2 regions of the Pseudoalteromonas undina genome follow, and region 1 is predicted to be linked to the other one. Evidence: predicted binding sites of a transcription regulator. Region 1 holds the regulator's gene; the other holds the start of a gene.
The links. The regulator FliA, encoded in region 1, starts transcription of late flagellar genes. The targets are predictions, from matches to a motif close to CTAAAGNTNNNNNNNNNNNNGCCGATA.

Region 1 (14,296 bases):
TGGACATTGGTTTACTCAAGAGCTGATGGATTTTTTTAATCGCTTAGTGCTTCTTATACCCGAAATAGCAGGTTAACGATGGAGTTCCCATTTTCCGTTGTTATTCAATGGTTAAGTGATTTTTTACTGCCCTTGGTGCGTATTAGCTCAATGATCATGATAATGGCGGGTATTGGCGCCAAAAACGTCCCTTCTCGAATTAAAATGGGCTTGGCTGTTGTAGTCACATTTTTAGTTGTGCCTGTTCTACCTCCAGCTACATTTACTAATTTATTTTCTTTTGAAATGGTTTTAGTGGTGCTACAACAAATGCTGATTGGCGTTGCGATTGGTTTTGCATCCACACTACTACTCAATACATTTGTGTTAGCCGGGCAAATCCTTGCTATGCAAACTGGTTTAGGTTTTGCGTCTGTTGTTGACCCCTCAAATGGAATGAGTGTACCTGCTGTAGGGCAGTTCTACCTCATTTTAGCTACCTTGTTATTTTTTGTATTTAATGGCCATTTAATGATGATTCAAATGGTGGTACATAGTTTTCAGGTATTGCCAATTGATGGTAATTGGTGGGCGGTTGATCATTATTGGGACATAGTGACATGGGGTGGTTGGATGTTTACCACTGCACTAGTGCTTTCGTTAGCGCCATTAACGGCCATGCTTGTAATTAATATGTCATTTGGCATCATGACCCGTGCTGCCCCACAGTTAAATATCTTCTCTATAGGCTTTCCGTTTACCTTAGTGGCAGGGCTCGTTATTATTTGGGCTACCCTCGGTAACTTTATCACTCAGTTTGAGTTCCAATGGCTAAAAATGGTTGAGCTAATGTGTACTCTAGTTGGTTGTTCCCCTTAGGAGAGCGTAATGGCTGAAGATTCAGGACAAGAAAAAACCGAAGAACCCACGCCCAAAAAAGTTGATGATGCCAAAAAGAAAGGCCAAATAGCGCGCTCTAAAGAGCTAGGTACTATGTTTGTACTCATTTTTTCTGCTATTTCTTTATTAATGTACGGCCCTGAAATTGGTAAAGGCTTGTATCGAATTATGGGCAGAATGCTTAGTCTTAATCGCAATGAAACTTACGACACCACAAAAATGTTTGCGGTGTGGGGGGAGGTTGCTGACGTACTGTTATTTCCTATGTCGATGTTTGTACTTATTATTGTACTGGCTGCGTTTATTGGTAACACCATGCTTGGCGGCTTTAATTTTAGCTGGCAGGCAGCAGCGCCCAAAGCCAGTAAAATGTCGCCAATGAAAGGTTTTACTCGGATGTTTGGCCCGCAAGCGGCTATTGAGCTACTTAAGTCATTATTAAAGTTTGGCCTAGTGGCAACCTTCGCTATCTTTTTAATTAATGTTTATTTTGATGAAATATTACATTTGAGTATAGAAAGTGCGCCGGGCAATATCGTGCATGCTTTGGAAATATTAGCCTGGATGTTTTTAGGGTTATCTTGCACCTTAATTATTATTGCAGCTATTGATGCGCCATTTCAAAGTTATAGCCATAACAAACAGCTTAAAATGACGATGCAAGAAGTAAAAGATGAATATAAAAACTCTGAGGGTGATCCGCAAATCAAAGCGCGTATCAGGCAAACCCAACGTCAAATGTCGCAAAAGAGAATGATGCAGGATGTTCCTGATGCCGATGTTATTGTTACCAACCCTACTCATTACTCAGTGGCTTTAAAATACGACACAGAGCGAGCTGGAGCGCCTATTGTACTAGCAAAAGGCGTTGACGAACTCGCTATGCAAATTCGTAAAATTGCTTTGGGTAATGAAGTGCCCATTGTTGAGTCGCCTACCTTAACGCGAGCGCTTTATCATACTGCTGAAGTAGGGGATCAAATTCCCGATCAGCTCTTTACTGCAGTTGCTCAAGTGCTTGCCTATGTATTTCAGCTTAAACGGTTTAAAAAAGGCCGTGGAAAACGCCCTGTCGCGCTTAATAAAAAGCTGCCAATCCCTGATGAATTTAAGTATTAACCGCTAACCAACTAACTTGGAATAGTTATTGCAATTTCAGCGTAGTGTCAATTTTTTGAAATTGTAGAGTTATGGAATTTAAAGCGGTATTACAACAACTTAATAAAGATAAAAAAGAATATGCAAAAGGCGTTGGTACACCGCTTTTAGTCTTAGCTGCGCTTGGCATGGTTATATTACCACTGCCCCCATTTCTGCTTGATATATTATTTTCGTTTAATATCGCGCTCGCATTAGTTGTATTACTGGTCACCGTATATACCATGAAGCCGCTTGAGTTTGGCATGTTTCCAGCGGTGTTGTTAATCGCTACGATCATGCGTTTAGCACTTAACGTAGCCAGTACTCGGGTGGTACTTCTTGAGGGTCATAATGGTGGTGATGCCGCTGGTAAGGTAATTGAAGCATTTGGCTCGGTGGTGATTGGTGGTAACTACGCCGTGGGTTTAGTGGTGTTTCTGATTCTAATTATCATAAACTTTGTGGTAATTACCAAAGGTGCAGGGCGTATTTCTGAAGTGTCAGCACGCTTTACCCTTGATGCCATGCCGGGTAAGCAAATGGCGATTGATGCAGATATGAATGCTGGCTTTATTAGTGCAGAGCAAGCCAGAGAGCGTCGTGATGAAGTAACCCGTGAAGCCGACTTTTATGGTTCTATGGATGGTGCCAGTAAATTTGTAAAAGGCGATGCTATCGCGGGTATCGTCATTTTAGTGATCAATATTGTAGGTGGTTTATTTGTTGGCATGATCCAGCATGACTTGAGCTTTTCACGCGCTATGGAAGTGTACACACTATTGACCATTGGTGATGGCTTAGTCGCGCAATTACCTTCATTACTACTTTCAATTGGTACTGCGATTGTTGTAACGCGTCAAAATGAGTCGCACAATATGGGCGATCAGTTTAAGCAGCAGCTAGGAAACGAAAAATCATTATTTATTGCCTCTGGTATCCTCATTACTATGGGTTTAGTCCCAGGTATGCCGCATATTGCATTTTTAAGCTTAGGGGCGCTTTTAGGTTACCTTGCATACTACACCCAGCAAAACAAACTTAAATTGGCGGCTGCTGAGGCCGAAGAAGCTGAAAATGCAGCCTCAGGTACCGGGATTGCGGCTAAACAAGAACAAAAAGAACTGGGTTGGGATGATGTACAGCAAGTTGATGTTATTGGCTTAGAAGTAGGTTATCGATTAATTCCTTTGGTTGACCAATCACAAGGTGGTGAGCTGTTAAACCGCATTAAAGGGGTGCGTAAAAAACTATCTCAAGAGCTGGGCTTTTTAGTACCGCCTGTACATATTCGCGACAACCTTGAACTTGATCCAAATGCGTATCGCATCACTATGATGGGTGTATCAAGTGGTGAGGGAGAGCTTAAACACGGCGATGAATTAGCAATTAACCCAGGCCAAGTGTTTGGCCCGCTAAAAGGCATTGAAACTACAGACCCTGCATTTGGTTTAGATGCGGTATGGATAAAACCCGATCAAAAAGATGAAGCGCAATCTTTAGGTTATACCGTAGTTGATTCAGCAACCGTTGTGGCCACTCATATTAGCCAGTTACTCACCAATAGCGCCGCATTATTGCTTGGCCACGAAGAAGTACAAAACTTATTAGACATGTTAGGTAAAAGTCACCCTCGCTTAGTTGAAGGGCTAGTACCTGAGGTATTACCGCTGACCACCATCGTTAAAGTACTACAAAACTTATTAAATGAAGGGGTAGCAATACGAGATATGCGCTCAATTGTTCAAACCCTTGTTGAGTATGGCCCTCGTAGCCAAGACCCTGATGTATTAACGGCTGCAGTGAGAATATCGTTGCGTAGATTAATCGTTCAAGATGCTGTTGGTATGTCTTCTGAAATCCCTGTCATAACCTTGGCGCCTGAGTTGGAACAGATGTTGCATCAGTCACTTCAAAATGCAGGTGATGAAGGTGCCGGAATAGAACCAGGACTTGCTGATAGACTTCAAACATCATTGAATGAAGCGCATCAAAATCAAGAAATGGCCGGTGAACCTTCAATATTGCTAACGTCAGGAATGTTACGCACTGTGCTATCTCGATTTGTTAAATACACCATTCCAGGATTGCGAGTGATGTCTTATCAAGAGATACCAGATGAAAGACAGATCAAGATTGTCAGCTCTGTAGGCCAACAATAAGATTTTAAAGGGGTTTGAATTATGAAAATTAAACGTTTTTTTGCTAAAGACATGCGCACCGCACTAAAAGAAGTAAAAGAAGAGCTCGGTGTTGATGCGGTTATTATGTCAAATAAGAAACTAGCTAATGGCGTTGAAATTGTTGCTGCTGTTGATTACGACAAAGCCGCAGCAAAAGCGCCAGAGCAGCCTCAAAGCCAGCCAGCTGAAAGCGCTTCATTTGCACATACCCAGAGCTCACATAATTTTGTAAAACCAGAGCCACAACGTGCTCAACCTAAGCCACAAGCAAAGGTAGCTGATAGTTTACAAGCTTTATTAGAACGTCAATCTCCCCGTCCTCGTTCAGCAGAGCTTGCGTCAATGTTTTCACAATCAGGCATTGATACCTCTGGTCATTATCAAGAACAAGAATCTGTGCAATCTCGACCTAAAAATATGTTTGAGCGTGAATCAAGCGCATCTGCACGTCCTCGTACTCAAGCTGATAGCTTGGGTTTTGATGATTTAGACAGTGGTTTTGACGATTTAGACTCACCGAGTGCACCTCGTCAGCAAACGATGCAAAACGAGTCGAGTGATATAAGTACTATGCGCGAAGAAATGAACGCAATTCGTCAATTACTAGAACATCAAGTGTCAGGTTTAATGCAACAAGATATGGCACGTCGCGATCCAACCCGTGCATGCATGATTGACCGTTTAGTGGGTATGGGGATAGATAAAGAGGTTGCTGAGCAAATGGCATGCTTTGTACCCGACGATGTATCTCGCCAACAAGGTTGGAAAGCCTTATTGAATATGGTTGAAGATCAAATGCAAACCACTAACAACGAAATTCTTCGCCAAGGTGGTGTTTATGCACTAGTAGGCCCAACAGGGGTAGGTAAAACCACCACAGTTGCAAAATTAGCTGCATTAGGTGCGCAAAAATATGGTGCTGATAAAGTTGCACTTATTACTACTGATACCTACCGTATTGGTGCGTATGAGCAGCTAGCAACCTATGGTCGAATTATTGGCTGTGGCGTTAAACAAGTCAAAGATGCAAATGAATTAGCAGAAGTTTTATACCATTTACGAAATAAACGTCTAGTCTTAATTGATACAGCAGGAATGAGTCAACGTGATTTACGCTTAACCGAGCAGTTAAACACCTTGATGCGTAATCAGCGTGTTGATATACGTAGTTATTTAGTATTAAGTGCGACGGCGCAAATTAATGTATTACAAGAAACAGTAAGGCACTTTAAAAAAGTACAGCTAAGCGGATGTATTTTTACTAAACTTGATGAGTCATTGAGTTTAGGTGAGATTATTAGTATTGCGATTCAAAATCGTCTCCCAATAGGGTATCTTACTAACGGTCAGCGAGTACCAGAAGATATTAGAGTGGCAAATGCCGAAAAACTAGTAAAAAAAGCTGAGCAATTGTATTTAAAAAGAATAAAAGCACAACAATCACGACACCAATCAGTGGCGTCGAGCACAGTAGAGATGTATGATTAACACAGTTTTAGATCAAGCAAGCGGCCTTCGCAAAATGAGCAAGAATAATAATAACGGCGTAAAAGTTATCGCTGTCACCGGCGGCAAAGGTGGAGTGGGTAAAACGAACGTATCCCTTAACACGGCAATCGCGTTAGGCCAACAAGGCAAACGTGTGCTTGTACTAGATGCTGATTTAGGATTAGCGAATTGTGATGTGATGCTTGGACTGCGCGTTGAGCGTAATTTATCTCATGTTTTATCGGGCGAATGTGAACTTGATGATATTTTAGTCGAAGGTCCCGCAGGCATAAAAATAGTGCCTGCAACATCGGGTTCGCAAAGTATGGTTGAGTTATCACCCTCAGAGCACGCTGGACTTATTCGTGCATTTAGTGAACTTAACACCGACTTTGATATTTTAATTGTTGATACCGCTGCGGGTATTTCCGATATGGTGCTGAGTTTTTCTCGCGCAGCGCAAGATGTGGTTGTGGTGGTATGTGATGAGCCTACATCAATTACCGATGCTTATGCTTTAATTAAAGTACTTAGCCGTGAGCACGGCGTTTATAAATTTAAAATTGTTGCCAATATGGTGCGTAGTTTACGCGAAGGGCAGGAATTGTTTGCAAAACTTTCAAAGGTTACCGACCGATTTTTAGATATATCAATGGAGTTGGTTGCAACGGTTCCATATGATGAAAATATGCGCAAATCAACGCGCCGCCAAAAAGTAATTGTTGAGGTTTTTCCTGGGTCGCCTGCTGCAATTGCTTTTAAAACACTGGCTACAAAAATTGCTAAGTGGCCAACACCTAGTCAAGCCTCGGGTCATTTAGAGTTTTTCATTGAGAAACTAGTTAGTAACTAACAATGACAATACCGGTGAATAGAGCTATGGGATATCAGTCAACACAAAATTTAAATATGATTGTTGAAAAGCATGCCTCATTAGTCAAAAAAGTGGCGTGCCATTTAATTGCTCGTTTACCGGCCAGTGTGCAGCTAGATGATTTAATTCAATCGGGTATGATTGGTTTAATTGAAGCTTCAAAAAACTTTGATGCAAGCAAAGGCGCAAGCTTTGAAACCTTTGCCGGTATTCGTATTCGTGGTGCGATGATAGACGAAATGCGCCGAGGCGATTGGGTTCCACGTTCAGTTCACAGAAAAAGCCGTTTGGTTGCAGAAACTATTGTTGCGCTTGAGAACAGTTTAAACCGTGAACCTAAAGATAGTGAAGTTGCTGAAAAACTTGAAATTTCGCTAAATGAGTACCATCATATTTTAAACGATGTAAATGTAAGCAAAGTGTTAGGTATTGAAGACCTTGGTATAGATGACGATGTGATTACACCTCATGGCCAAGATTTAGCACTAGACAAACCGTTCAATAATGTTAAAAATGAACGGTTTAATGAGTCTTTACTCAGTGCAATAAAGTCGTTACCGGAAAAAGATGCAATGGTGCTTTCTTTGTACTATAACGATGAGATGAATTTAAAAGAAATTGGGCATATACTCGATGTAAGTGAATCGCGTGTAAGTCAGATACATGGTCAGGCGATGATTAAGCTTAAAGCAAAAATCAATGACTGGATAAACTAGAAGTAAGTAAATAAAGGTTCAGGCCTCACTGGAGGATGTTTTGGATAAAAACATTAAAATTCTTGTTGTTGATGATTTCTCAACAATGAGACGTATTATTAAAAACCTGTTGCGCGATTTAGGTTTTACCAATGTTCAAGAAGCAGATGACGGGTCAACTGCTTTGCCTATGTTGCAAAATCAAGCGTTTGATTTTGTTGTAACAGATTGGAATATGCCAGGCATGCAAGGTATTGATCTTTTAAGGGCAATTCGAGCTGATGAAAAATTAAAGCATATTCCTGTTTTAATGGTTACAGCAGAAGCTAAAAAAGAACAAATAATTGCTGCGGCCCAAGCAGGTGTTAATGGTTATATTGTTAAACCATTCACTGCAGGTACATTGAAAACTAAATTAGAAAAAGTGTTCGAACGCTTAGGTTAATGAGAGGGAGAGGCTTATGTCAGCACCTGCTGCGCCTCAGATTACTTTAGAACAAGCTCGCCAGTTAGTTGTTTTTTTAGAAAATGGTGAGCAAGATAAAGCGAATCAGTTAATTTTAGAAACAGCTTCACAAGAGCAATCACAGTTATTTGCTGAGGTGGGTAAGTTGACGCGTCAACTGCACGAAGCTTTAAAAAGTTTCGAGTTAGACACGCGTTTAACAGACATTACCACTGATGCCATCCCTGACGCAAAAAAACGCCTTAACTATGTCATGGAAATGACAGAAAACGCAGCCAATAAGACAATGGATGCGGTTGAAGCAAGCTTACCATTAGCACAAGAAATCGCTGACGAAATAGCTGATATCAAGCCAACGTGGGATCGTTTAATGAACCGCGAAATAGAGCTTGGTGAGTTTAAATCACTTTGCCATAGTATTGATAAGTTTATGAGCAGTTCTCATCACAAAACCGATGAGTTACAAATGCTGATGACTAATGTGCTGATGGCTCAAGACTATCAAGATTTAACCGGTCAGGTTATTCGCCGTGTTATTGAACTTGTCCGTGAAGTTGAAGAAAGTTTAATTCACCTGTTAACTGCATTTGCAGCGCAAGGTGGTGAGGTTGAACCAACTGAACAACCAGAAAAAATAGAAGATCCCATTGTTGCACAAACACTAGCAGGTCCCGAAGGGCCTATTATTGATAAAGAAACGCGTAATGATGTTGTATCTGATCAAGATGAAGTTGATGATCTATTATCAAGTTTGGGCTTCTAATAGGAGAGTACTGCATGAGCTTTGAAGTCGATGAAGATATTTTACAAGACTTTTTAGTAGAGGCCGGAGAAATCCTTGAGCTTTTATCTGAACAGTTAGTAGAACTGGAAAACAACCCAGATGATACTGAGCTACTAAACGCAATATTTCGCGGTTTCCACACTGTAAAGGGTGGCGCTGGCTTTTTGGCTATGACAGAGCTTGTTGATGCATGTCATGGTGCTGAAAATGTGTTTGATTTACTGCGCCAAGGTGTAAGAACAGTTAACTCTGAATTAATGGATGTGATTTTACAAGCACTGGACACCATTAATGAAATGTTTGCCACGATTAAAAATCGTGACCAGCCAGAGCCTGCTGATCCAGAATTACTTGCAGTACTTCACAAACTTGGGCAGCCACCGACAGCAGAAGAGCTTGCCGGCGATTCTGTGGTTGAAGATATAGCTCCTGTGGAAACTCCATCGGTAGAGCCTGAACCAGTTGCAGAGCAACCGAGCAACGATGCTGAAGAAGACCCGTTTGCTTTTGATGAATTATTTAGCGGCCCAGATAGCAGTAGCTCAGACTCTCAGATTGATGAAATAACCGAAGACGAATTCGAAAGCCTACTTGATGAACTTCATGGAAAAGGGCAAGCCCCACAAGAAAAACAATCATCATCAAGTGGCAATGATGTCAGTGGTGATATAACTGACGATGAATTTGACAGCTTATTGGATGAACTTCATGGTGTAGGCAGCTTTGGCGAAGTGAGCCAAGCAACCGCAAGTACACCACAACAAACACCATCAGCTCCTGTGGCTCCACCAAGTAACGAGCAAAGCTCGGGCGATGATGAAATAAGTGACGACGAGTTTGAAGCCTTACTTGATGAACTTCATGGTAAAGGTGCACCTAAGTCGATAGAAACACCGGCTCCTGTAAGTAAACCTGAACCAGTGGCAGCTAAAAAGCCAGAACCAGTTGCTGCAGCTAAGCCACAGCCTAAACCAGAGCCAGCTAAGCCGGCTCCTGCGGCACAAGCAGCTAAAGCTGCGCCGCCCAAAAAAGCAGCGCCTCCACCGGCAGAAACAACTGTACGTGTTGATACCAAACGCCTAGACCAAATAATGAACATGGTGGGCGAGTTAGTACTTGTGCGAAATCGCTTAGTAAGTTTGGCGACTAACTCTGATAGCGAGGCTATGGGTAAAGCTATTTCCAACTTAGATGTTGTGACTGCTGATATCCAAGGTGCAGTAATGCAAACACGAATGCAGCCGATTAAAAAAGTATTTGGCCGTTTTCCTCGTGTTGTACGTGACTTAGCACGAACACTTAAAAAAGATATTAATTTATTACTTGTCGGTGAAGACACCGATTTAGATAAAAATTTAGTGGAAGCATTGGCCGATCCATTGGTGCATTTGGTTCGCAACTCGGTCGACCATGGTATTGAAATGCCCGATATTCGTGAAGCAGCGGGTAAACCTAGAACAGGTACGGTGACTTTATCAGCTTCGCAACAGGGTGATCATATTCTACTTACCATCCAAGATGATGGTGCCGGTATGGATGCTGAAAAGCTTAAAAAGATTGCGATTAGTAAAGGGGTGCTTGATCACGACCAAGCGAGTCGTCTTTCTGATACTGAAGCTTATAACCTTATTTTTGCACCTGGGTTTTCAACCAAAGAAGAAATCTCAGATATTTCTGGCCGTGGTGTTGGTATGGATGTGGTTAAAACAAAAATCACTCAGCTCAATGGCTCGGTTAACATAAAATCAGAAATGGGCGTAGGGACTACTTTAGAAATCAAAGTTCCACTAACACTTGCGATATTGCCTACCTTAATGGTGGTGGTGGGAGAGCAAACCTTTGCCTTGCCGCTAGCGGGTGTAAGTGAAATATTCCACTTAGATTTAACAAAAACTAATGTGGTTGATGGCCAGCTAACGATTATTGTTCGTAAAAAGTCGATTCCATTATTCTACCTTGAACATTGGCTTATAAAAGGCGCTGATAGAGGTCAGCGAAAAGCACAAGGGCATGTCGTTATTGTGCAAATAGGGACTCAAAAAGTAGGGTTCGTTGTTGATTCACTAATAGGTCAAGAAGAAGTGGTGATCAAGCCTCTAGATGCATTATTGCAAGGTACGCCGGGTATGGCGGGTGCGACTATTACCTCTGATGGTGGAATTGCACTGATATTAGATGTACCGAGTATGCTAAAGCATTACGCTGGATAATAAAAAGTAGGTATAAACTTTATGCCTACCCATTCATTGAATAAGAGAGCGAAATGGCTGTTAAAGTTTTAGTAGTTGATGATTCAAGCTTTTTTCGCCGCAGAGTGAGTGAAATTCTTGAACAAGACAGCGGCATTGAGGTAATAGGCTTTGCTGTAAATGGCCGAGAGGCCGTCGAAAAAACAGCTCAGTTACGTCCTGATGTTATCACCATGGATGTTGAAATGCCGGTGCTGGATGGTATTAGTGCTGTGAAAGAGATCATGGCGAGTAATCCAACACCTATTTTAATGTTTTCATCGTTAACACGAGCAGGGGCATCTGCCACTTTGGATGCGCTTGATGCTGGGGCGATGGACTTTTTACCTAAAAAGTTTGAAGATATTGCTCGCAATAACGATGATGCAATTAAGTTATTGCAAAATAAGGTTAAGGAAATAGGCCGCCAGCGTATTGGAAGAATTACGAGAACGGCCCCATCTCCAAGTATTAGTAAACCAGCGTCAAACAGCTCTGAGCGCTTTTCTAACCTTGCTAAAAAGCCGATAGTTCAACCTGATCGTAGCTTTAATAATGCGAGTCCTGCATCTACTAGCAGCAGTGCCTCAGCGCGTGCCAGTGGTAAGCAGTATCAGTTAGTTGCTATTGGTACATCCACAGGTGGGCCGGTTGCACTGCAAACTATTTTGACGCAATTACCTGCTAATTTTCCACACCCTATTTTACTCATACAGCATATGCCTGCTGCATTTACCCCGGCTTTTGCTACTCGCTTAGATGGCTTGTGTAAGATTAAGGTAAAAGAAGCGCAGCAAGGCGATAGATTACAACCTGGGTGCGCTTATTTAGCGCCAGGTGGCCAGCAAATGATGGTAGAAGGACGTGGCTCTAATAGAACCCTTCGTGTGTTTGAAGATAAAAATGAACGAGTAAACTATAAACCAAGTGTTGATATTACCTTTGCCAGTGCGGCCAAAGCGTATCAAGGTGATGTGCTTGCCATTATTTTGACAGGCATGGGTGCAGATGGTCGTGATGGTGCTCGCATGCTTAAGCAAACTGGCGCTACAATTTGGGCTCAGGATGAAAAAAGCTGTGTTGTCTATGGTATGCCTCAGGCGATAGCCAGTGCAGGTTTAGCGAGCGAAAGCATTAGCCTTCATGATGTGGCTGCACGTTTAAAAAGAGAGGCTGGCTGTGGATAAGCTTTCTGTTTTAGGATTACTGGTTGCATTAGGTGCTATTGCAATCGGTTATTCTTTAGAGGGAGGTGTGGTATCTGCGCTGTTTAATGGGCCTGCACTAATTATTGTATTAGGCGGTACATTAGGTGCGGTGATGCTACAAACATCAGCCAATACATTTAAAAAAATGCTTGGTATTACTCATTGGGTTTTTGTTACCGACGACCATGATATTGAAGATGCTATTGAGCAAGTAAAACGCTGGTCGCATAAAGCCCGTCAAGAAGGGTATTTAGCATTAGAAAACGAAGCACTTGCGCATTCAGATCCCTATGCCGCCAAAGGACTGAGTTTATTAGTTGATGGCTGTTCAGAGCAAAAACTACGCGATACCCTCGAGATTGACTTATTACTTGAGCGAGAACGATTACTTGAGGCTAGCCGGGTATATGAAGCAATGGGTGGGTATAGCCCAACTATTGGTATTTTAGGTGCGGTACTTGGGCTTATTCAAGCCATGTCATTTATTAACGATCCTGAGCAGTTAGGAGCGGGTATTGCCACCGCGTTCATTGCAACTATATATGGTGTTGGTTTGGCTAATTTATTATTTTTACCTATGGCCAATAAGCTAAAGCAACGGGTTGAACAAAAGATGCTTTATCACGAAATGTTAGCGGAAGGTGTAATTGCTATTAGCCAAGGTGAGAGCCCTATTAATATTGAACTAAAGCTTGAAGCCTACCGCGTTGAACGTCCAATTTTACAGGCCCATTAGCGCCTATGTTACGCCGTCGCTTACGTCATCACCAATTAAAGAGCCAACATACTGAGCGTTGGTTAGTTTCTTATGCGGATTATATGACCATAATGTTTGCATTTTTTGTTGTATTGTATGCAATTGCGATAAACAAAGAAGACAACATCAAGGTTTTATCTGATTCTCTTGAGCATGTTTTTGATAAGTCTGCAAAACAATATTCTAAGCAGGGTAACGGGGTAAATGGTGATGCTTTATTGCTTGAAAGGGTTACCCCTGAGGCTGAAATTCTCTATGGCGAAAGTATTCAAGAGCTAGAGCAAGGCCCAATGTTACTCGATGGTCAAAGTGACAATAGCAATATTAGTCAACGCCACTTAGGTAAGCCGCTGGATAGTTTATTGGCTAAATTACAATCGTCGCTAATTGATGAGATACGCAGTGGCGAGGCTAGCTTAGAACTAAGCCAAGACTGGTTGGTTATTGAGCTCAATTCCGGATTGTTGTTTGCCAGTGGTAGTGCTGTTGCACATAACAAGGCCAAAGAGATTGTAAAAAAAATTGAAGCAATCATTGCATCAGTCGATAACTATATAAGAGTACGCGGGTATACAGATAACGAAACCATACGAAATGAAATATTTCGTTCTAATTGGGAGTTATCAGTGGCGCGTGCAACCTCAATATTAGTTGAGCTAGAGCGTTTGGGCATTGAATCCGCGCGTATGGCCATTGAGGGGTATGGTCAATACTCGCCCTTTGCCGATAATGATACCGAAGCTGGGCGTGCTGAAAACCGTAAAGTCGTGATTGCACTTTCTAAATATGGTTTAGCACCCGAGCCCTCTGATGAACAAACGAAATCATCAATTTCAGTATCAGAGCAAAGTCAGCCAGAAATTGAGCTACCTGCCCAAGACGATACAATAAAAATAATCCGTTTACCGCATGGTGGCATCCGTGTTACAACGCGCAACGAACAGTAATTAGGATGTAATGTGAAAGTTTGGACAGTAGCCAATCAAAAAGGGGGAGTAGGCAAAACCACTACAGCGGTTAGCCTTGCAGGGATCCTTGCGCTTCAAGGCAAGCGCGTGTTATTGATTGATACAGATCCTCATGCTTCACTAACCTATTACTTTGGTATTGATTCAGAAGATTTAGAGGTCAGTGTTTACGATATTTTTACTCGAGGCTCGAGTATGAAAAGCGAAGAAATATTGCAAGCATTATGCCCCTCAACAATTGAAAACCTTGATATTTTACCTGCAACTATGGCGATCGCGACACTTGACCGTAGCATGGGTAATAAAACGGGAATGGGCCTGATTTTAAAAAAAACACTGGCTAAAATTAGCGAGTATTACGATTACGCAATTTTAGATTGCCCACCTGTTTTAGGTGTGCTGATGGTCAATGCGCTTGCCGCCTGTGAAAGAGTGTTAGTGCCGGTGCAAACTGAGTTCTTGGCGCTTAAAGGGCTCGATAGAATGATGCGTACTATGGAGTTAATGCAAACCTCTCAAGCGAAAAGCTATGAATATACTATAATTCCAACTATGTATGATAAACGAACCAAAGCATCGCTTGAGGCCTATAAAACATTACAAGAAACGTATAAAGAAAAAGTATGGCC
Region 2 (19,342 bases), on a different contig from region 1:
TATATAGCTGAGCATAATGGCGCTTTAGTCATCTTAGGTAAGCAAGAAAGCACTGACGAATTAGAAGCGACTGTTAAAGCATTCGCTGCAGCTGATGCTGGCGAGAGTGTAACGCCACGCAAATTCCAAGGTACTTCACGTACCGTAGGTGTAGGCTCGCAAATTTTGGCTGATTTAGGTATCCAAAAAATGCGTTTGATGAGTTTACCGAAAAAATATCATGCATTATCAGGCTTCCATTTAGAAGTTGTTGATTACGTAGAGCCACAATAATTACACGCTAGGCTATTATTTTATTTATGTGGTATAATGCGCAGCAATTTTTGCGCAACCGAAATCGCTTAAACTTATTTTTAGGGTTATCAAATGAAAATTATTGAAGGTAATAAATACGCTCCAGGCAAAAAGTTTGCCATTGTCATTTCCCGTTTCAATGACTTTATTGGTAGTAGCTTGCTTGCAGGTGCTGTTGATGAGCTAAAACGTACTGGTGGAGTATCAGAAGATGATATTACCGTAATTTACGTACCAGGTGCGGTTGAATTACCTTTAGCAGCGAAACGCGTTGCAGCAAAAAAAGAATATGATGCAATTATCGCCTTAGGTGTAGTGATCAGAGGGGGCACGCCTCACTTTGATCTCGTCGCTGGCGAGTCAAATAAAGGGCTTGCACAAGTATCACTTGAGTACGATATCCCGGTTGCATTTGGCGTATTAACCACTGAAAGCATTGAGCAAGCAATTGAGCGCGCAGGTACCAAAATGGGTAACAAAGGCGGCGAAGCTGCTTTAGGTGCGCTTGAAATGGTTAATGTGTTAGATAAAATTTAAGTTTAAGGAATTTTTGTGAAACCAGCAGCAAGACGTAAAGCACGTATCTTAGCACTTCAAGCCGTGTATTCATGGCAATTAAGCGGCAATGCAATTGCCGATATCGAACAACAAATGTTGATCGAAAACGATGTGACTAAAATTGATGTTGAATATTTTAAAGATTTAGCGCGTGGAGTTGCAGTAAACCACAAGCAACTAGACGAAGCTGTATCGCCTCATTTAACTCGTCCATTTGATGAATTAGACGAAGTTGAACGTGCAATCTTACGTTTAAGCAGCTACGAGCTTAAATTTCGTGAAGACGTTCCTTACAAAGTGGCTATCAATGAAAGTATTGAATTAGCTAAAATGTTTGGCGCTGAAGATAGCCATAAATTTGTAAACGGTGTACTTGATAAAGCTGTAAAACAGTTACGCAAGTAATAACAACTTTAGCTGATTTTTATTATCAGATGAGTTGTTATAAATAACCGTTAAAAAGGAGAGCCGGCATAGGCCGGCTTTTTTGTGTATGAAGGAATTTGAATTAATTAATCGTTACTTTAAAGGTCGTGGCATTACTCGTCGCGATGTTAATTTAGGGATTGGAGATGACTGTGCGCTTGTCACAGTTCCAGCGAACTGTCAGCTTGCTGTAACCACAGATACCTTAGTTGCTGGGGTGCATTTTTTTCATGATATCTCCCCTCGCGCATTAGGGCATCGAGCTCTTGCTGTTAATTTAAGTGATTTAGCTGCCATGGGCGCAGAGCCTACCTGGGTATCGGTTGCACTTACGTTACCTAGTATCGATCCACAATGGATTGCTGAGCTGACTGATGGCATGCATGAAATTGCTGAGTACTTTAATGTTCAGATCATTGGTGGTGATACCACTCAAGGTCCACTTAGTATTACTATTTGTGCAAAAGGTACAGTTCCTGAAGGCACAGCATTACGTAGAAGTGGTGCAAAAGTGGGTGATTGGATTTTTGTAACCGGTCCGCTTGGTGATGCTGGGTTGGCGATTGAATCGAAAAAACAAGGCTTATCGATTGCACCTGAACACTTAAAAGATATTAATAAACGTTTAAATTTCCCCACGCCACGTGTAGCTGCTGGGCAAGCGTTACGAGGCTTGGCATCGTCGGCCATTGATATTTCCGATGGGTTACTAGCCGACTTAGGGCATGTGCTAAATTTATCACAAGTTAGTGCCACCATTAATATTGAAAATGTCCCCACCTCAGATGCCATGCAAGCGAGTCTTGATTTTGAGCAGCGACTTCCTTTTGTTCTTAACTATGGCGATGATTACGAGTTACTGTATACCGTTGCTGATAGTAACAAGAGTATGCTAGATATTAAGCTGCGCCAATACGGTGTAGAGGCAAGCTGTATCGGGCAAATAAAAAGTGGTGACGGCAATATAGAGTTATTACACCAAGGTGAGAAGTTTGCTTTTGAACATAAAGGTTTTGAGCACTTTTCCAAGGAGCAGGTTTGAATAAAAACCGATTATTTAATTTAAAACGCCCACATCAATTTTTTGGTTTGGGTTTTGGTACTGGGCTTGCACCAAAAGCACCTGGTACATTTGGCACATTGGCAGCATTACCGTTTATTTTTATTACCATGCATTTTCCGCTATGGTTACAAATTGTATTTGCAGTAGTCATAAGTATCTTTGGTATTTGGGCATGTGGAAAAACAGCCGATGACCTTCAAGTACATGATCATCCCTCAATTGTTTGGGACGAAGTTGCTGGTTACTATATTACTATGATTGGCGCAGCACTTAACTGGCAAACATTACTGGTTGGCTTTTTACTGTTTCGCTTTTTTGATATAGCAAAGCCAGGGCCGATTCGCATACTCGATAAACGTGCCCATGGTGGGTTTGGTATTATGGCCGATGATGTACTTGCAGGTATTTTTTCGCTTATTTGTTTGCAAGCATTGATAAAAGTAGGTTTACTACCCTTTTAATTTATTATTTGTTTAACTAGGTGGCAGCACTATGATGCGATTTTTATTGGTTTGTGTACTTATGCTATGTGCCATGCCAAGTACGGCTTCAATTACTGATTACGTAGTTAAACAATGGAATATCAAAGACGGCTTACCCTCACAATCCCTAAAAAGTGTAGTACAAGATAACCAAGGCTATATGTGGCTTGGCACTCAATTTGGATTAAGCCGTTTTGATGGCAATACCTTCACTAATTATAATACCCAAAATAGTTTATTTTTACCCAGCAATGGTATTAATAAGTTATTGATCGATGGCGAAGGATTATTGTGGGTAGGCACTAAGAATGGCCTTGTGGTTATCGATCCTGAAAAGCTAACCGCACAAGAGTTTAATATTAAAGGCCCTGTAAGAGATATTCTTGAAGATTCTCAAGGCAGTATCTGGATAGCAGCTAATGGGCTCTATTATATAGACAGAGGCCAAATAGAACTCCGCGACCAACTAAATAATCCTAGTCCTATTGTAAACGCCACAGCTATCACCCAAATTGTGGGATCGGTCAGTAAAATGGCGCTTTCACCTGAGGGAATTTGGCTGGTTAACGACCGTAATTTATTACGTTTAACGCAAAGCTCGTCTGACTTTTCTAAATTACGCTTAGAACTAACCGCTAAAGTGGCTTTACCCGATCGTTTAGCGCAAACCATTGTTCACGATCTATCGTTTTTAAATGGTAATTTGTACCTAGCTTCTGAGTTAGGGGCTTACTTTTTAGATTTAGATGACGAGCTACGTCCGTTTCCACTGCCCAATGCTAATAACTCAGCTGTGTATAAGTTTATGAGCGATGGTAATGGCGGCTTGTGGATATCAACCTATGGACGTTTATTGTTCAGGGCTAAATCTAATGATTGGCAGTGGGTTGAACCCAGCCAATTAGATCAGAGCATTTGGTTTGCCGATATATTTAGAGATGATGAAAATAACATATGGCTAGCGAGTTTTAGTGAAGGGTTATGGCTTGCTCACGAAGGGCGAATAGAGCGCCATTCAGCCATTTCTAAAATGACCGAAGCGGTGATGGCGATTAGTAAATCACCTGATGGTAAATTATGGATTGCTAATAAAAGTGGCATTGGTTATTTTGATGCCGATAAAACCTTTATCAATGTTATCAATAGTGCCAAGTATGGAAATGCCTCGGTACATGACCTGCAATTTGATGGCGATCGCCTTTATGTTGCTACTGGCAGAGGCTTGTTTTTCTATGAGTCGAACACCTTATATAGTTTCCCTGCTCGTGCGTTGAGCGATAACCCTGTTTTTGCAATTAGCACTTCAACTAAAGGCGGCTTTTGGGTAGGCACCGGACGGGGGTTATATCGTCTAAATTATAATGGCTTAAACCCTTTTGCGTACAATGCGTTCTTAGGTAGTAAGTTTGTTACTTATGTTCTAGATAAACCAAATTTTGGGGTGATTGGTACCAGTAAAGGCGCGTATTACTTTACTGAACGCGGGATAGAAAAAATAGGTGACCAAACCACCTTAGAAAGTGCGTACGTTACTAGCATTTTACACATTAAAGGCGTAGGTATTTTAATTGGTTCGTTGAATGATGGTTTGTTTTATCGCAGTGGACAAGGGCAATGGCAGCAACTAGACGCCGCCAATGGACTGCCATATGGTTCTATATTCAGCTTAGAATACGATGACACCTCAAAGCGAATTTGGGTAAGCACCATGAAAGGGGTTTACCGTATGCCTGTTGAGCAATTTAAAGCCAACATCGAAAGCCTAAAAGTAGAAGAAGTGATCTCTTCATTTGACCGTCAGCTCGATGGTAAAGCCAGCCAATGCTGTAATGGTTTAGGCCATGATGCCGTAGTTGATATGGATAACTCTATTTGGTATCCCAGTTTGCAAGGCGTTGTAGAAATTCCTAAAGACGTAGAGTTATTTGGATTACGCTCACTTAAACCAACTATAGAAACCTTAACGACGCCATCACGAAAGCTCGCAGCTGCTGCGTTAGGTGAAAAACCAGTTCTTGAGACCGATGAGCGTGATGTGACACTTACCTATACCGCGATTGATTATTACGCTCCGGCAAGTATTGAGTTTAGATATAAACTCAATGGACTTGATAACGATTGGCGCTATGCAAATACCCGCAGAGAAGCAATTTATACAAATTTACCCGCCGGTATGTTTTTATTTGAATTAGAAACTAAACGCCAAGGTGAGGATTGGGGTAAAGCGCAATCAGCAGAATATGCGTTTGTGGTACCGGAACGTTTTGGTGAAACTATCTACTTTAGGTTACTGATCACCAGTGGTTTCGTACTGCTGTTTTATTTAGTGTTTTGGGTCTTTAAAGTTCAAGAGCGACGCAAGCAACAGGTACTCGAAGGGCTTATTACTGAACGAACCCTAGAGCTTCGCCAAGCGAATGATAAATTAAACCAAGTAAATTCTCAGCTTAAACTTGTTAGTCACTCTGATGAGCTAACTGGGCTGAGAAGTCGTCGTTTCTTGTTTGATCAACTACCAAAAGATATTGAGCATTTTCAGCGGAACTCGCAGTCATTGCAGGCTCAAGGTAAATCTTTGGTGTTGTTAATTATTAATCTAGATAACTTTAGCCGCATTAACGATGCTTATGGTCCTATTGCTGGAGATAGTTGTTTACAACAAGTAGCGGCGTTACTTAACTCGCGTACTCAAGGTTCTGATTATGTTGCCCGTTGGAGTGGTGATGAGTTTTTACTGTTGTTGCGCGATTTTAAGTGTAATTTAATCGACAGCTATGTATCTGAATTATGCCAAGCTATTGCCGATTATACTTTCCAGCTTCCTAACGGTGAAACAACCAATATAACAGCGTCAGTGGGTTGGTCTTTCTATCCGCTACCCCTGTTAGGTGGGCAAGTTATTAGCTGGGAAACATCGATTAATTTAGCTGACATCGCGTTACATCAAGTTAAAAAACGCGGCGGCGATGGCGTCGCTAATATTACTTTTGACGAGCAATTAGACGCATTTGAGTTTGAGCAAAACCCCAATGTTGAACAGCAAATTGGTTTGTTACAAAGTAATGGCTTAGCCGATATTAAGGTATGGATGCGCTAGAGATTATAAGTGAGCAATAAAAAAGGAGCCAAAGGCTCCTTTTTTATTAAACACTATAAGTATTAGCTCATAAATGCTTTAATTGAAGTTAATATACCTTGTCCACCTAACCCCATTTCATCATGCATTTGCTGTTGTGTACCGTGTTTAATAAATTCATCCGGTATACCTAAGTTAAGTATTTTTACAGCCGCTTTTTGGGTAGCTAAATACTCATTAACCGCCGAACCTGCACCACCAGAAATTGCATTATCTTCAAGTGTTACAATGATATCGTGGTTAGCGACAAGTTCATCAATTAACCCGGTATCAAGTGGTTTGATAAATCGCATATTAACTAAAGTGGCATTGAGCTCATCAGTGGCTAATTGGGCGTTTTCAAGCAAGGTACCAAATGACAATATAGCTACTTTAGCACCTTGTTTAATTACGTTAGCTTTACCAATTTCGAGCTGTTGCATAGCGCTTTGAATTTCTGCTGTGCCCGCACTGCCACGCGGGTAGCGCACAGCGACTGGGCAATTGGCTTGATAGCCAGTGTATAGCATTTGACGGCATTCGTTAGTATCGCTAGGTGCCATAATAACCATGTTAGGAATACAGCGCATAAAGCTTAGGTCATAGGCGCCTTGGTGAGTTTCACCATCGGCTCCGACAATACCTGCGCGGTCAATAGCAAATAATACCGGTAGGTTTTGCAATGCAACGTCGTGAATTAATTGGTCATACGCACGTTGTAAAAAGCTAGAGTAGATAGCCACAACGGGTTTTAACCCTTCACAAGCAAAACCTGCAGCAAGGGTTACAGCGTGTTGCTCAGCAATTGCCACATCAAAATATTGTTCAGGGTGTTCTTTAGAAAAACGCACCATCCCCGAACCTTCACGCATCGCAGGGGTAATTGCCATCAATTTGCTGTCTTGCTCTGCCATATCGCAAAGCCAATCACCAAATACATTTGAGAAAGTGGCCGCACTTGGCTTAGATTTTGGTAAACTTGAAGTTGCAGGATCAAATTTTGGTACACCATGATAACCAATCGGATCGGCTTCTGCGGGCTTGTAACCTTTGCCTTTTTGGGTTTTTATATGTAAAAGTTGTGGGCCTTTTAAGTTACGCATGTTACGCAGCGTATCAACCAGCATGTTCACATCATGGCCATCAATTGGACCAATGTAATTTAGGCCTAATTCTTCAAAAAAAGTACCCGGGATCATCATCCCTTTAATGTGTTCTTCCATACGGCTGGCAAGTTCTTTTACCGGCGGTACACCAGAAAGAAGCTTTTTACTGCCTTCGCGGATGTTGGTATAAAAGCTACCTGATAAAATACGCGCAAAATGATTGGTTAACGCGCCGACGTTTTCAGAAATCGACATTTCGTTATCGTTCAAAATAATCAACATATCTGATTTAACATCACCTAAGTGGTTCATCGCCTCAAAGGCCATACCTGCGGTAATTGCGCCATCGCCTATCACCGCCACGGTTTTACGACCTTTGCCTTCTTTTTGCGCAGCAATAGACATACCCAGCGCCGCTGAAATAGAGGTACTTGAATGGCCAACACTAAACGTATCGTATTCACTTTCGTCTCTAAATGGAAATGGGTGCAATCCATCTTTTTGACGAATGGTGTGCATTTGGTCACGACGTCCCGTCAGTATTTTATGTGGGTAGGCTTGATGACCTACATCCCAAACTAAACGGTCGTCGGGAGTGTTGTACACATAATGTAATGCAACGGTAAGTTCTACGGTTCCTAAACCAGACGCTAAATGGCCGCTACTTTGCGATACTGAATTGAGTAAGTAATCACGCAATTCATGGCTAAATGCAGGAAGCTTATCTTGTGCTAAGTCTCGCAAGTGGGCTGGTTCGTTCACCAAATTAAGTAATGGATACTTGCTGCTATCAAGTGTCATGGTTTTTTATATATCCTTCGCTAATATTAACTTCCCTCAAAAAAGCTAAGTTTAAGAGGCGACTTAATATTTAGTAATAATTTTGTTCTAAGAGTTAATACGTTTTAGCCATGTTTAATGGTCACGTTCAATTAAATAGTTTGCCAGTGCCGCTAAGTCGCTTGTGTCTGCGTCAATATTGGCTAACGCCTCATGGGCTTGCTGTATCAAATTTAGTGCTTTTTGCTTAGCACCTAGCATACCTAATAAAGCGGGATATGTCGCTTTATTCGCAGCAATATCTGACCCTTGAGGCTTACCTAAAGTCAGTGTGTCGCCCTCAACATCTAAAATATCGTCATGAACCTGAAAGGCCAGTCCGATAGCATACCCAAAAGTAGATAAGTTATCTAAAGTGTGTTGGCTAATATTAGGGGCACAAAGTGCGCCCAAAGTAATCGCACAATTTATTAATGCGCCTGTTTTAAGTTTATGAATACGTTCTAATTCATCAACCGTAATAACTTTATCTGTTGCTGCAATATCGCGGCCTTGTCCGGCAACCATTCCTTGCAAGCCTGAAGCATGTGCTAATTCTGCAATCATTTTTAACTGAGCTTCTGTTGAGCATTTAAATGTGTGCTTAGCAATAAGCTCAAACGCTAAGGTTTGCAGTGCGTCACCTGCTAAAATAGCTTGTGCTTCACCATAGACAATATGACATGTAGGACGGCCACGACGTAAATCATCGTCATCCATAGCGGGTAAATCGTCATGCACTAATGAATAACTATGAATGCATTCTATCGCTGCTGCCAGCACATCTAAATCACGTTTTTCAGCACCGAGCATTTTGCCTGTGGTATAAACCAAAAAAGGGCGTAATCTCTTCCCGCCATTCATTAGACTATAATGTGTGGCTTCTTTTATAGTGTTGTCGCTTTCAAGAGGTTGTTCGAAATAAAGGTTGAGTGTATTGGCTACATCATCTTGAGCGAGCTTTATTTGTTCTTTTATGCTCACAATTATTCCAAATCGTTATCAAATTGAGTAAGCGGTGCTTTTTCGTCATTACCCATTAATATCGACACCTTTTGCTCGGCTTGTTGAAGTTTACCGGAAGACGCACTGGCTAATGCAATGCCGCGCTCAAATTGCTTTAAAGACTGTTCAAGCGATAAATCACCTTGTTCCATTTCACTGACAATTGTTGTTAATTCTTCTAGTGCTTGTTCGAAACTTAAATTTTCAGGTTTTTTAGTCGCCATCTTTATTTTCAACTTACATAATAAATTTAGACGCCAATTTTAGGGGGAATGCTAAACTAGGTCAAAGAATGTTATGTTTTTTTGATAGATAAATGCTGTTAATTGGGTTTTACTGCGCTTCAGCGTTATTTTTTAAATTATAAATTCTGATTAGTTAGATTGATTCCCTATGTTGATCTAAAATAGGACTAATCGTAATTTTATCGTTTATCATAAAAATCACTTAAGTATTTCAGTATCTTGCCGATATACATTTAATAACAACGCTTGCGAAGAAAAAATATAAAACCTTTGGAGGGAATGTGGATTTAGCAACCATTATTGGGATCCTTGGCGCAATTGGCTTAATTGTCATGTCCATGTTTATGAGTAGTAGCGGTGAAGTCGGTATGTTTTACAATACCCCTTCAGTGGTTATTGTATTTGGTGGCTCCCTTTTTATCGTTTTATCCAATTTTACTATGTCGCAATTTTTAGGCATTGGTAAGGTTTGTGCTAAAGCGTTTATGTTTAAAATTGAACCCCCTGAAGCGTTAATTGAAAAGGCGGTTGAGCTAGCAGATTCTGCCCGAAAAGGCGGGTTTCTAGCATTGGAAGAGGCTGAAATTCCAAATCCATTTATGCGCAAAGGCGTTGATATGCTCGTGGATGGACATGATGCGGATGTAGTGCGTGCAACATTACAAAAAGATATTTCCCTGACGACGACTCGTCATGAAATGGGCGCAAGCTTATTTAAGTCGCTAGGTGATATTGCTCCCGCAATGGGGATGATTGGTACATTAATCGGCTTGGTGGCTATGTTATCAAATATGGATGATCCAAAAGCAATCGGCCCAGCCATGGCGGTAGCCTTGTTAACAACGTTGTATGGGGCATTTTTGGCGAATGTTGTCGCCATTCCTATTCAGGTCAAACTTGAATTGCGTAAAGATGAAGAAGCAATGAACCAGCGACTTATTTTGGATGCGGTATTAGGCATCCAAGATGGCCAAAATCCTAAAGTAATTGAAGGGATCTTGAAAAATTATTTGGCTGAGTCTAAACGCGCGGTAAACACTGAGGAATAGTTATGTCTGATGAAGAGTGTAAATGCCCACCCCCAGGGTTACCTGCATGGATGGGGACATTTGCCGATTTAATGTCGCTATTAATGTGCTTTTTTGTACTCTTACTCGCGTTTTCTGAAATGGATGTGCTTAAATTTAAGCAAATTGCAGGTTCTATGAAGTTTGCTTTTGGTGTACAAAATAAAATTGAAGTTAAAGATATTCCAAAAGGCACCTCAGTTATTGCGATGGAGTTTACTCCAGGTAAACCTGAGCCAACCCCCATTGAAACTATTCAGCAACAAACAGTTGAAATGACTCAGCAAATGCTAGAGTTTCAGGCGGGCGATGAAAGCTCAGCTGGCGGACGGCAAGAACAACGCGGCGAAAAACGAGGTGGTGAGTCTAGCAGCACCTCTGAGGAAGTTGCTTCAGCGCCTTCAGTTTCTGCTGCCGATCAAGAGCAAATAAATGACTTAGTTAAAAAAATTGCACAACAGCTTGAAAAGCAAATTATTGATGGAGCTATTGAGCTTGAGTCATTAGGTCAGCAAATCATTATTCGTATTAGAGAAAATGGTTCGTTTCCATCGGGCAGTGCGTTTTTACAACCCCAGTTTAAACCTATCATTCAGGATATTGGCCGGTTATTAAAAGATGTGCCAGGTGAAATCACCGTCTCCGGTCACACTGATGACTTTCAAGTTTCTAATGAACTTTATATTAATAACTGGGATTTATCCTCTAAACGAGCTGTTGCGGTAGCAAGTGAACTGCAAAAAGTTGCTGGTTTTGATAAGACCCGAATGATGGTCGTTGGGCGTGCAGAAACCAGACCTTTAGTGCCGAATGATTCCCGAGAAGATCGAAGACGTAACCGCCGGGTAGAAATATCAATTTTACAAGGCAAGGCGAAAGAATCAGATCCTATTGATATTAGATAGAATTTATTGGTTTTGTCCCCTTTTTTAGCATAGAATGCATTTCTCTTAACAGATGTAATTAAAAGTGGAGTGAGCATGTTAAATAAATTTTGTAGTATGCCTGGTAATGGCGATGGTACAGACGAAGATAAAAAAGTTAAGTAAGGTTTTTTAGTTTGCCTGAATGGTTTTTGTACTTCGTCAGTATATTAAGTAAAAGCTGGGTTCTTATTCTGACCCCAGCTATTTTGTTGTTTTTTATCCTTAAGGATTATTTAGCCTTAAGGTTTGCTGCTATTACCGCTGCTTTTTTCTTATTTGGTACTATAACTTACTCAAGTTTAATGGCGTTTGATGATGGTATTTATGTATACCGTTATCTTGTATGGGCATTAACAGATATTACTTGGATGGCACTGATTGCTTATTTGGGTTTGAAAGATAAAGTGCATTTGTGGCAATGTGTACTTGGCCAACTTGTGGTTATTGCTGCCCCTATTCTGCAATTATTTCGTTTAGTAGATCGCCACCTTTGGGATTTGTCGTATAGTACTGTTATGTATCAAACGTTTATGCCCTTAATAAATATCGCTACTGTTGTTATATGTTATCTACCGCTTTTATATATTTTTGTTAATAAGCGAAATAAAGCTTTAAGCTTATAACGACAAAAATACCCCTCGTTTAAAATGATATGCTAGACTACTGTTTATATAAACAGTGTTAGAGCTAGATTATGAAACTTTATATTGCTGAAAAACCCTCTTTGGGTCGCGCTATTGCAGACGCACTTCCTAAACCGCATAAAAAGCATGATGGTTATATTGAAGTGGCAAATGGTGATTGCGTATCTTGGTGCATAGGTCATTTGCTCGAGCAAGCAGAACCCGATGACTATGATGAGCGTTTTAAAAAGTGGCAGTTTGAACATTTACCTATTGTGCCTGAGCATTGGCAACTTAAAGCAAAGCCTAAAACTCGTAAACAACTCACTATTTTAAAAAAGCTAATCAAACAAGCAACAATACTTGTACATGCTGGCGATCCTGACCGTGAAGGCCAGTTATTAGTTGATGAAGTTATAGAACAAGCAAAAATCAACCAAGCAAAAAAACAAAATATTCAGCGTTTATTGATCAGTGACTTAAACTTAACGGCAGTTAAAAAGTCACTAAATAGTATGCGTGCTAACCGTGACTTTATTCCTTTGAGCGTTTCTGCTCTGGCGCGGTCTCGTGCTGATTGGTTGTTTGGCATGAACTTGACGCGTGCATACACATTAGCGGGGCAAAAAGCGGGATTTGGTAATGTATTGTCGGTTGGGCGAGTGCAAACACCCATTTTGGGCCTAGTAGTTAATCGCGATAACGAGATAGCAAATTTTGTATCAAAACCATTTTATGAAGTACTTACTCACCTTGATACACCTAAGGAGCAATCATTTACTGCTAAGTGGATACCAAGTAAAGCGTGTGAACCTTATCAAGATGAAGAGGGCAGAGTGCTTAACAAAGCTTTAGCTGAAAATGTAACTTCACGTATCGCTAATCAACCAGCAAGCGTAACCGCTCTTGAGCAAAAGCAAAAAAAACAAACAGCGCCGCTTCCCTATAATTTGTCTGCTTTACAAATAGATGCCGCTAAAGCGTTCGGAATGCCAGCGCAAAAAGTGCTCGATACTTGCCAGGTTTTATATGAACGTCATAAGTTAATTACTTACCCACGCTCAGATAATCGTTATTTACCAAAAGATCATCACCAAGATGCAGCTGCGATACTAAAAGCGATTGCAGTAAATGGAGGCCAAAAAGCAGAATTTGTTAATGGAGCAGATGCAAAAAAACGAAGTAAATGTTTTAACGATACAAAAGTAGCAGCTCATCACGCGATTGTACCAACAGCTAAACAGTTAAAAACTGTGAGTTTAGCAAGTGATGAAGAAAAAATTTATCAGTTAATAAGTCGACACTATTTAATTCAGTTTTATCCCGATTACATTTATAACGAAACCAAGGTAGAGGTAACTATAGCGGGTGGTTTATTCAAAGCTAATGCAAAACAAGATGTAGACTTGGGTTTTAAATTGCTTATGGGTAAGTCAGAACTTAAAGAAGAAGCAACGTTGCCTTATTTGGAAAAAGGCATGGTACTTACCTGTACTAAAGGTGAGGTGGTGCAGAAGCATACAACTCCTCCTGCTCATTTTACCGATGCAACCTTACTTGCTGCTATGACGGGAATTAGCCGTTATGTAAAAGACTCGCAAATCAAAAAAATATTAAAAGAGACAGATGGCCTTGGTACTGAAGCCACTCGCGCAGGTATCATTGAACTATTATTTAAACGTCGCTTTTTAAAACGTGAAGGAAAAGCAATTAAAGCAACTGAAACAGGTCTGGCACTAATTAGTGTATTACCTGAGGGGTTATCAAGCCCCGATTTAACTGCAAAATGGGAGTCGAGTTTAGGAGATATCGCTCAGCAAGCAATGAGTTATCAGCAATTTATACAGCCTTTGCTAGCTGATTTAACTAATTTTGTAAGCCAAGCAACTAACTGCGATAGTAATGTATTTGCACATTTGCCAAAAACATCGCCTAAGAAGCGTTTTGCTAAACGTACAAAGAAAGCGCCGTATAAAAAGTCGAGTTACAAAAAAAGCCCTGCGGTAAATTAAACTCAGGGCTTGAAAATAACCTTGAAGATTATTGATTGAATAATGCCGCAGCGGCATTGCTCATTGCAGTTATTCCTGTTTGAAGCGCTACTTTATAATCGGGAGCAAATTTACTTGAATGTAATGAAGGGAGTGTTTCGTTATTTTTCATCGCATTTGTATATTGCTGTTGGTTAACTCCGCCTAACCAAAATAAAGTAATGGGGATGTTTTCATCTGTTCTACCATATAGTCCAAAGTCTTCACCAGCCATAACAGCTTTAGTTTCAAGTACATTTTTTACACCAATTGCATCAGCAATGGCACTCCTAACTATATTTGTTTGCTCCGGATTATTGTAAGTAGATGGAATCGATTCACTTTCATGAACATACACTTCTGGGTAGAGCGCTTTTTCTAGACCTGCACTTTGTGCAATACCTGCAGTAATACGTTTAATCGCAGCAATTTGCGCGTTTCTAACTTCCGGGTTATAGCTACGCAGAGTAAGTTGTAGCTTTACTTCATCAGAAATTACATTGTGTTTTGAGCCGCCATGGATAGATCCAACAGTGATCACTGATGGTTCAAGAGGAGATAACTCCCGACTCGTAATTGTTTGTAATGCTAAAATGGTGCGAGCAGCAATAATAACAGGGTCAACAGTCGTATGTGGATAGGCTCCATGGCCTCCTTTACCTTTTATGGAAATATCAACTGAGTCGACGCTTGCCATAGTGTACTCATTTTTCAGAGCAACTTTTCCTGCCGGTACGCTGGCACTAACATGTAAAGCAATAATATGATCAGGTTTTGCGTATTTACTAAATAACCCTTCACTTAGCATTGCTTTTGCACCACCCCCAACTTCTTCAGCTGGTTGCGCAACCATCATTAAAGTACCTTGCCACGACTGTTTATTTTTAATTAGTTGTTGCGCGGTGCCTATAAATGAACTCATATGAATATCATGACCACAACCATGCATAACACCGACTTTGCTACCTTGTTCATTTACTGTGGTAACAGTTGATGCGTATGCTTTTCCTGTTTGTTCTGTGATTGGTAAGCCATCAGTATCAGTTCGAATCATAACGGTGGGGCCTTGGCCATTTCTATATATACCTACAACGCCATAACCGCCAACGCTATTGGTTACATCAAACCCAAGCTTTTGAAGCTGCGAAGCTATTTTTTTACCTGTTTGTTGCTCATGATAAGACAGTTCAGGTGACTGGTGTAAATCTAGATAAAGCTTTTCTATTGCTGGCATACTTTTATTAAGATCCAACTTGAGTGTTTGCGCACTTAATAATGGGCTAACTAATAAACACAGTGCACTCGCATATACTAATTTCATATTTCCCTCGCTACCTTATAATGTATTTAAATGATTTAAATATATGGCTTGTAATTATTATCTTCATCACCATATAAAAACCTAAATAGATGAACATGGCAATAACTCAATGAGCAATAAAGTTAATCTTAACGCACAAAACCTTCAGCAAGTATTAGGTGAAACATCACAACAAAAGTTAGTACTACTGAACTTTTTTTCGCCACAAAGCCCAGAATGTATTAGCCAAGCAGCTATTTTAGATAAGCTAGCCGCCGAATATAATAACTATATAGTTGTTGCAAACTTAGATTGTGATGCAGAGCAAGCTTTGGCCTCGCAACTTGCCCAGCAAGTCGGTTTACAAACTTTGCCTACCTTAGTGTTATTAAAAGACTCAGCTCCAGTTGATGTATTAGCGGGTGCACAAACAGAAAGCCAAGTACGTGATGCCCTATCTAAACACTTACCTGCACAACAAGACCTTTTATTAGAGCAAGCCAAGCAAGCACTGGTTAATAGTGATTTAAATGCCGCGTTTAATTATGCTAAGCAAGCGTATGAATTAGATAGTAGTAATGCGAGAATTAAATTAGTGCTTGCAGATATATGTATACAGATTCACAAACTCGATGAAGCCGCAGCATTAATAGAAACAATAGACGCACAAGATCAAGATGCATACTTTAATAACATTAAAGCTAAATGTGAGGCTGCACTAGAGGCAACTGATTCACCTGAAATAAAAGCATTGCAAGAAAGGGTAGCCAAGCATCCTAATGAGCTTGAATTACAAATGGAGCTAAGTAACCTACTCAATGAAGCAGGAAGGAAAGAAGAAGCATTAGAAGCACTCTTTACTATTCTTAAGAAAGATCTGAATTTTGATGAGGCTAAGCCAAACTTCTTGGCTGTTATTGCGTCTTTACCAGATGGCGATGCGCTAGCTGCTAAATATCGTCGCAAGCTTTATAGCATTTTGTATTAACGATTAAGATAAACTCTCTATAAAAAGCACCTATGTTAAGGTGCTTTTTTGTTTCTGCGTTAGGATAGTAGGGTAAAAGCAAGGTTATCCACAGGGTTTTGTGAGTATCTTGTGTGCCTAGGTGGGGTATCTTTGGGGTAAAAATTAAATGCAAAAAAGCGTTTAAAAACGCTTGCGTTAAAATCGATTAGCCCTATAATGCGACCCCACTGAGACAGGGAACGCCAACGCATAGCGAGGCACGAGCTACTCAGTGAGTCGAGTAAAACTTAGTTCTGAAAACTTTCGAGTTTAACAAAATTAAGTGTTGACAAAAAAATAGGAAAGCGTAATATGCGCAGCCCTAGCGAGATAAAGTTTAACGCTTTAATCGCAACGTTCTTTAACAATATAAAGCAATCATCTGTGTGGGCACTCGTACAGATTGAGTTCTAACAGCCAAGCTTAGTTTACTAAGTGAGGCAAACAAATTTAGAGTCTCAATTGAAACTGAGTGACCAACAGCAATAACTACTTAGGTAGGAATTGCAGCACAGTCAATTCAATATCGAAAGATATTAAATAAATTCAGAATTCATTGAGCTGTCGAAAGACATAAAACTTTTTAATTGAAGAGTTTGATCATGGCTCAGATTGAACGCTGGCGGCAGGCCTAACACATGCAAGTCGAGCGGTAACAGAGAGTAGCTTGCTACTTTGCTGACGAGCGGCGGACGGGTGAGTAATGCTTGGGAACATGCCTTGAGGTGGGGGACAACAGTTGGAAACGACTGCTAATACCGCATAATGTCTACGGACCAAAGGGGGCTTCGGCTCTCGCCTTTAGATTGGCCCAAGTGGGATTAGCTAGTTGGTGAGGTAATGGCTCACCAAGGCGACGATCCCTAGCTGGTTTGAGAGGATGATCAGCCACACTGGGACTGAGACACGGCCCAGACTCCTACGGGAGGCAGCAGTGGGGAATATTGCACAATGGGCGCAAGCCTGATGCAGCCATGCCGCGTGTGTGAAGAAGGCCTTCGGGTTGTAAAGCACTTTCAGTCAGGAGGAAAGGTTAGTAGTTAATACCTGCTAGCTGTGACGTTACTGACAGAAGAAGCACCGGCTAACTCCGTGCCAGCAGCCGCGGTAATACGGAGGGTGCGAGCGTTAATCGGAATTACTGGGCGTAAAGCGTACGCAGGCGGTTTGTTAAGCGAGATGTGAAAGCCCCGGGCTCAACCTGGGAACTGCATTTCGAACTGGCAAACTAGAGTGTGATAGAGGGTGGTAGAATTTCAGGTGTAGCGGTGAAATGCGTAGAGATCTGAAGGAATACCGATGGCGAAGGCAGCCACCTGGGTCAACACTGACGCTCATGTACGAAAGCGTGGGGAGCAAACAGGATTAGATACCCTGGTAGTCCACGCCGTAAACGATGTCTACTAGAAGCTCGGAACCTCGGTTCTGTTTTTCAAAGCTAACGCATTAAGTAGACCGCCTGGGGAGTACGGCCGCAAGGTTAAAACTCAAATGAATTGACGGGGGCCCGCACAAGCGGTGGAGCATGTGGTTTAATTCGATGCAACGCGAAGAACCTTACCTACACTTGACATACAGAGAACTTACCAGAGATGGTTTGGTGCCTTCGGGAACTCTGATACAGGTGCTGCATGGCTGTCGTCAGCTCGTGTTGTGAGATGTTGGGTTAAGTCCCGCAACGAGCGCAACCCCTATCCTTAGTTGCTAGCAGGTAATGCTGAGAACTCTAAGGAGACTGCCGGTGATAAACCGGAGGAAGGTGGGGACGACGTCAAGTCATCATGGCCCTTACGTGTAGGGCTACACACGTGCTACAATGGCGCATACAGAGTGCTGCGAACTCGCGAGAGTAAGCGAATCACTTAAAGTGCGTCGTAGTCCGGATTGGAGTCTGCAACTCGACTCCATGAAGTCGGAATCGCTAGTAATCGCGTATCAGAATGACGCGGTGAATACGTTCCCGGGCCTTGTACACACCGCCCGTCACACCATGGGAGTGGGTTGCTCCAGAAGTAGATAGTCTAACCCTCGGGAGGACGTTTACCACGGAGTGATTCATGACTGGGGTGAAGTCGTAACAAGGTAGCCCTAGGGGAACCTGGGGCTGGATCACCTCCTTATACGATTTAGAACTTATTTGTTCGTAGTGTCCACACAGATGATTGTTAATTGTAAAGAGAACAACACTTATTGTTTGGGTCTGTAGCTCAGCTGGTTAGAGCGCACCCCTGATAAGGGTGAGGTCGGTAGTTCAAATCTACTCAGACCCACCACTTCTTCTTAATACTTCGTTGTAAGCTTCGTTGTTTAGTAAACTAAACGGCCTCAACTTACGCTTTGTCTTAAAAAGAAGTCGGTATACAAACAGTAAGACCAGCATATGTGGGGCTATAGCTCAGCTGGGAGAGCGCCTGCCTTGCACGCAGGAGGTCAGCAGTTCGATCCTGCTTAGCTCCACCACTTTACTTCTTAAAAATAAATATTCTTTTATCGGGTAGCACAATCACCTGAGAATAGAGTGTGTTTAATTTTGAGAAGTTTTTGATTCTCTGCTCTTTAAAAATTTGGAAAAGCTGATAATAAAATTCGTATGAATAACATTGTTATTTGTACAGAGTTTTCAAAAGTAAAAAAGAATGATAGCAGTATCATTCAGTGCCAATTTAATCCTCGGATTAATTGGTATCTACTTTAGTATTCAATATTAACTTCTGGCGAAGTTAAACTGTCACAAAACAAAGACCCGTTTGGGTTGTATGGTTAAGTGACTAAGCGTACACGGTGGATGCCTTGGCAGTTGGAGGCGATGAAGGACGTATTAACTTGCGATAAGCCTAGTCAAGCTAGTAAAAAGCACTTGAGACTAGGATTTCCGAATGGGGAAACCCACCTGCTTGCAGGTATCGTTAACTGAATACATAGGTTAACGAGGCGAACGCGGAGAACTGAAACATCTAAGTACCCGTAGGAAAAGAAATCAACCGAGATTCCGATAGTAGCGGCGAGCGAAATCGGAACAGCCCTTAAGCTTATTATGTGTTAATGGAAGGCTCTGGAAAGTGCCACGATACAGGGTGATAGTCCCGTACATGAAAACGCATTTTAAGTGAAATCGAGTAGGTCGGAGCACGTGAAACTTTGACTGAATATAGGTGGACCATCATCTAAGGCTAAATACTCCCAACTGACCGATAGTGAACCAGTACCGTGAGGGAAAGGCGAAAAGAACCCCTGTGAGGGGAGTGAAATAGAACCTGAAACCGTGTACGTACAA

Region 2: the regulator FliA is predicted to act here: its motif matches at 9,315-9,341, upstream of pomA (flagellar motor protein PomA).

Annotation. Positions count from the first base shown of each region.
Region 1 is NZ_AHCF03000003.1:543,849-558,144, forward strand. It holds gene PUND_RS06140 (flagellar biosynthetic protein FliQ) at 1-76, shown strand, start outside; gene fliR (flagellar biosynthetic protein FliR) at 79-858, shown strand; gene flhB (flagellar biosynthesis protein FlhB) at 868-1,998, shown strand; gene flhA (flagellar biosynthesis protein FlhA) at 2,070-4,178, shown strand; gene flhF (flagellar biosynthesis GTPase FlhF) at 4,200-5,687, shown strand; gene PUND_RS06165 (MinD/ParA family ATP-binding protein) at 5,680-6,540, shown strand; gene PUND_RS06170 (RNA polymerase sigma factor FliA) at 6,567-7,277, shown strand; gene cheY (chemotaxis response regulator CheY) at 7,318-7,701, shown strand; gene PUND_RS06180 (protein phosphatase CheZ) at 7,718-8,485, shown strand; gene PUND_RS06185 (chemotaxis protein CheA) at 8,500-10,716, shown strand; gene PUND_RS06190 (protein-glutamate methylesterase/protein-glutamine glutaminase) at 10,770-11,921, shown strand; gene PUND_RS06195 (flagellar motor protein) at 11,914-12,678, shown strand; gene PUND_RS06200 (flagellar motor protein MotB) at 12,684-13,646, shown strand; gene PUND_RS06205 (ParA family protein) at 13,659-14,296, shown strand, end outside.
Region 2 is NZ_AHCF03000002.1:590,149-609,490, forward strand. It holds gene ribBA (bifunctional 3,4-dihydroxy-2-butanone-4-phosphate synthase/GTP cyclohydrolase II) at 1-273, shown strand, start outside; gene ribH (6,7-dimethyl-8-ribityllumazine synthase) at 367-831, shown strand; gene nusB (transcription antitermination factor NusB) at 847-1,257, shown strand; gene thiL (thiamine-phosphate kinase) at 1,346-2,320, shown strand; gene PUND_RS03375 (phosphatidylglycerophosphatase A family protein) at 2,317-2,802, shown strand; gene PUND_RS03380 (ligand-binding sensor domain-containing diguanylate cyclase) at 2,834-5,920, shown strand; gene dxs (1-deoxy-D-xylulose-5-phosphate synthase) at 5,983-7,845, opposite strand; gene ispA ((2E,6E)-farnesyl diphosphate synthase) at 7,960-8,847, opposite strand; gene xseB (exodeoxyribonuclease VII small subunit) at 8,850-9,092, opposite strand; gene pomA (flagellar motor protein PomA) at 9,395-10,162, shown strand; gene PUND_RS03405 (flagellar motor protein MotB) at 10,165-11,085, shown strand; gene PUND_RS03410 (hypothetical protein) at 11,241-11,729, shown strand; gene PUND_RS03415 (DNA topoisomerase III) at 11,801-13,741, shown strand; gene PUND_RS03420 (M20 metallopeptidase family protein) at 13,770-15,080, opposite strand; gene PUND_RS03425 (tetratricopeptide repeat protein) at 15,190-16,047, shown strand; rRNA gene PUND_RS03430 (16S ribosomal RNA) at 16,653-18,188, shown strand; tRNA gene PUND_RS03435 (tRNA-Ile) at 18,265-18,341, shown strand; tRNA gene PUND_RS03440 (tRNA-Ala) at 18,453-18,528, shown strand; rRNA gene PUND_RS03445 (23S ribosomal RNA) at 18,827-19,342, shown strand, end outside.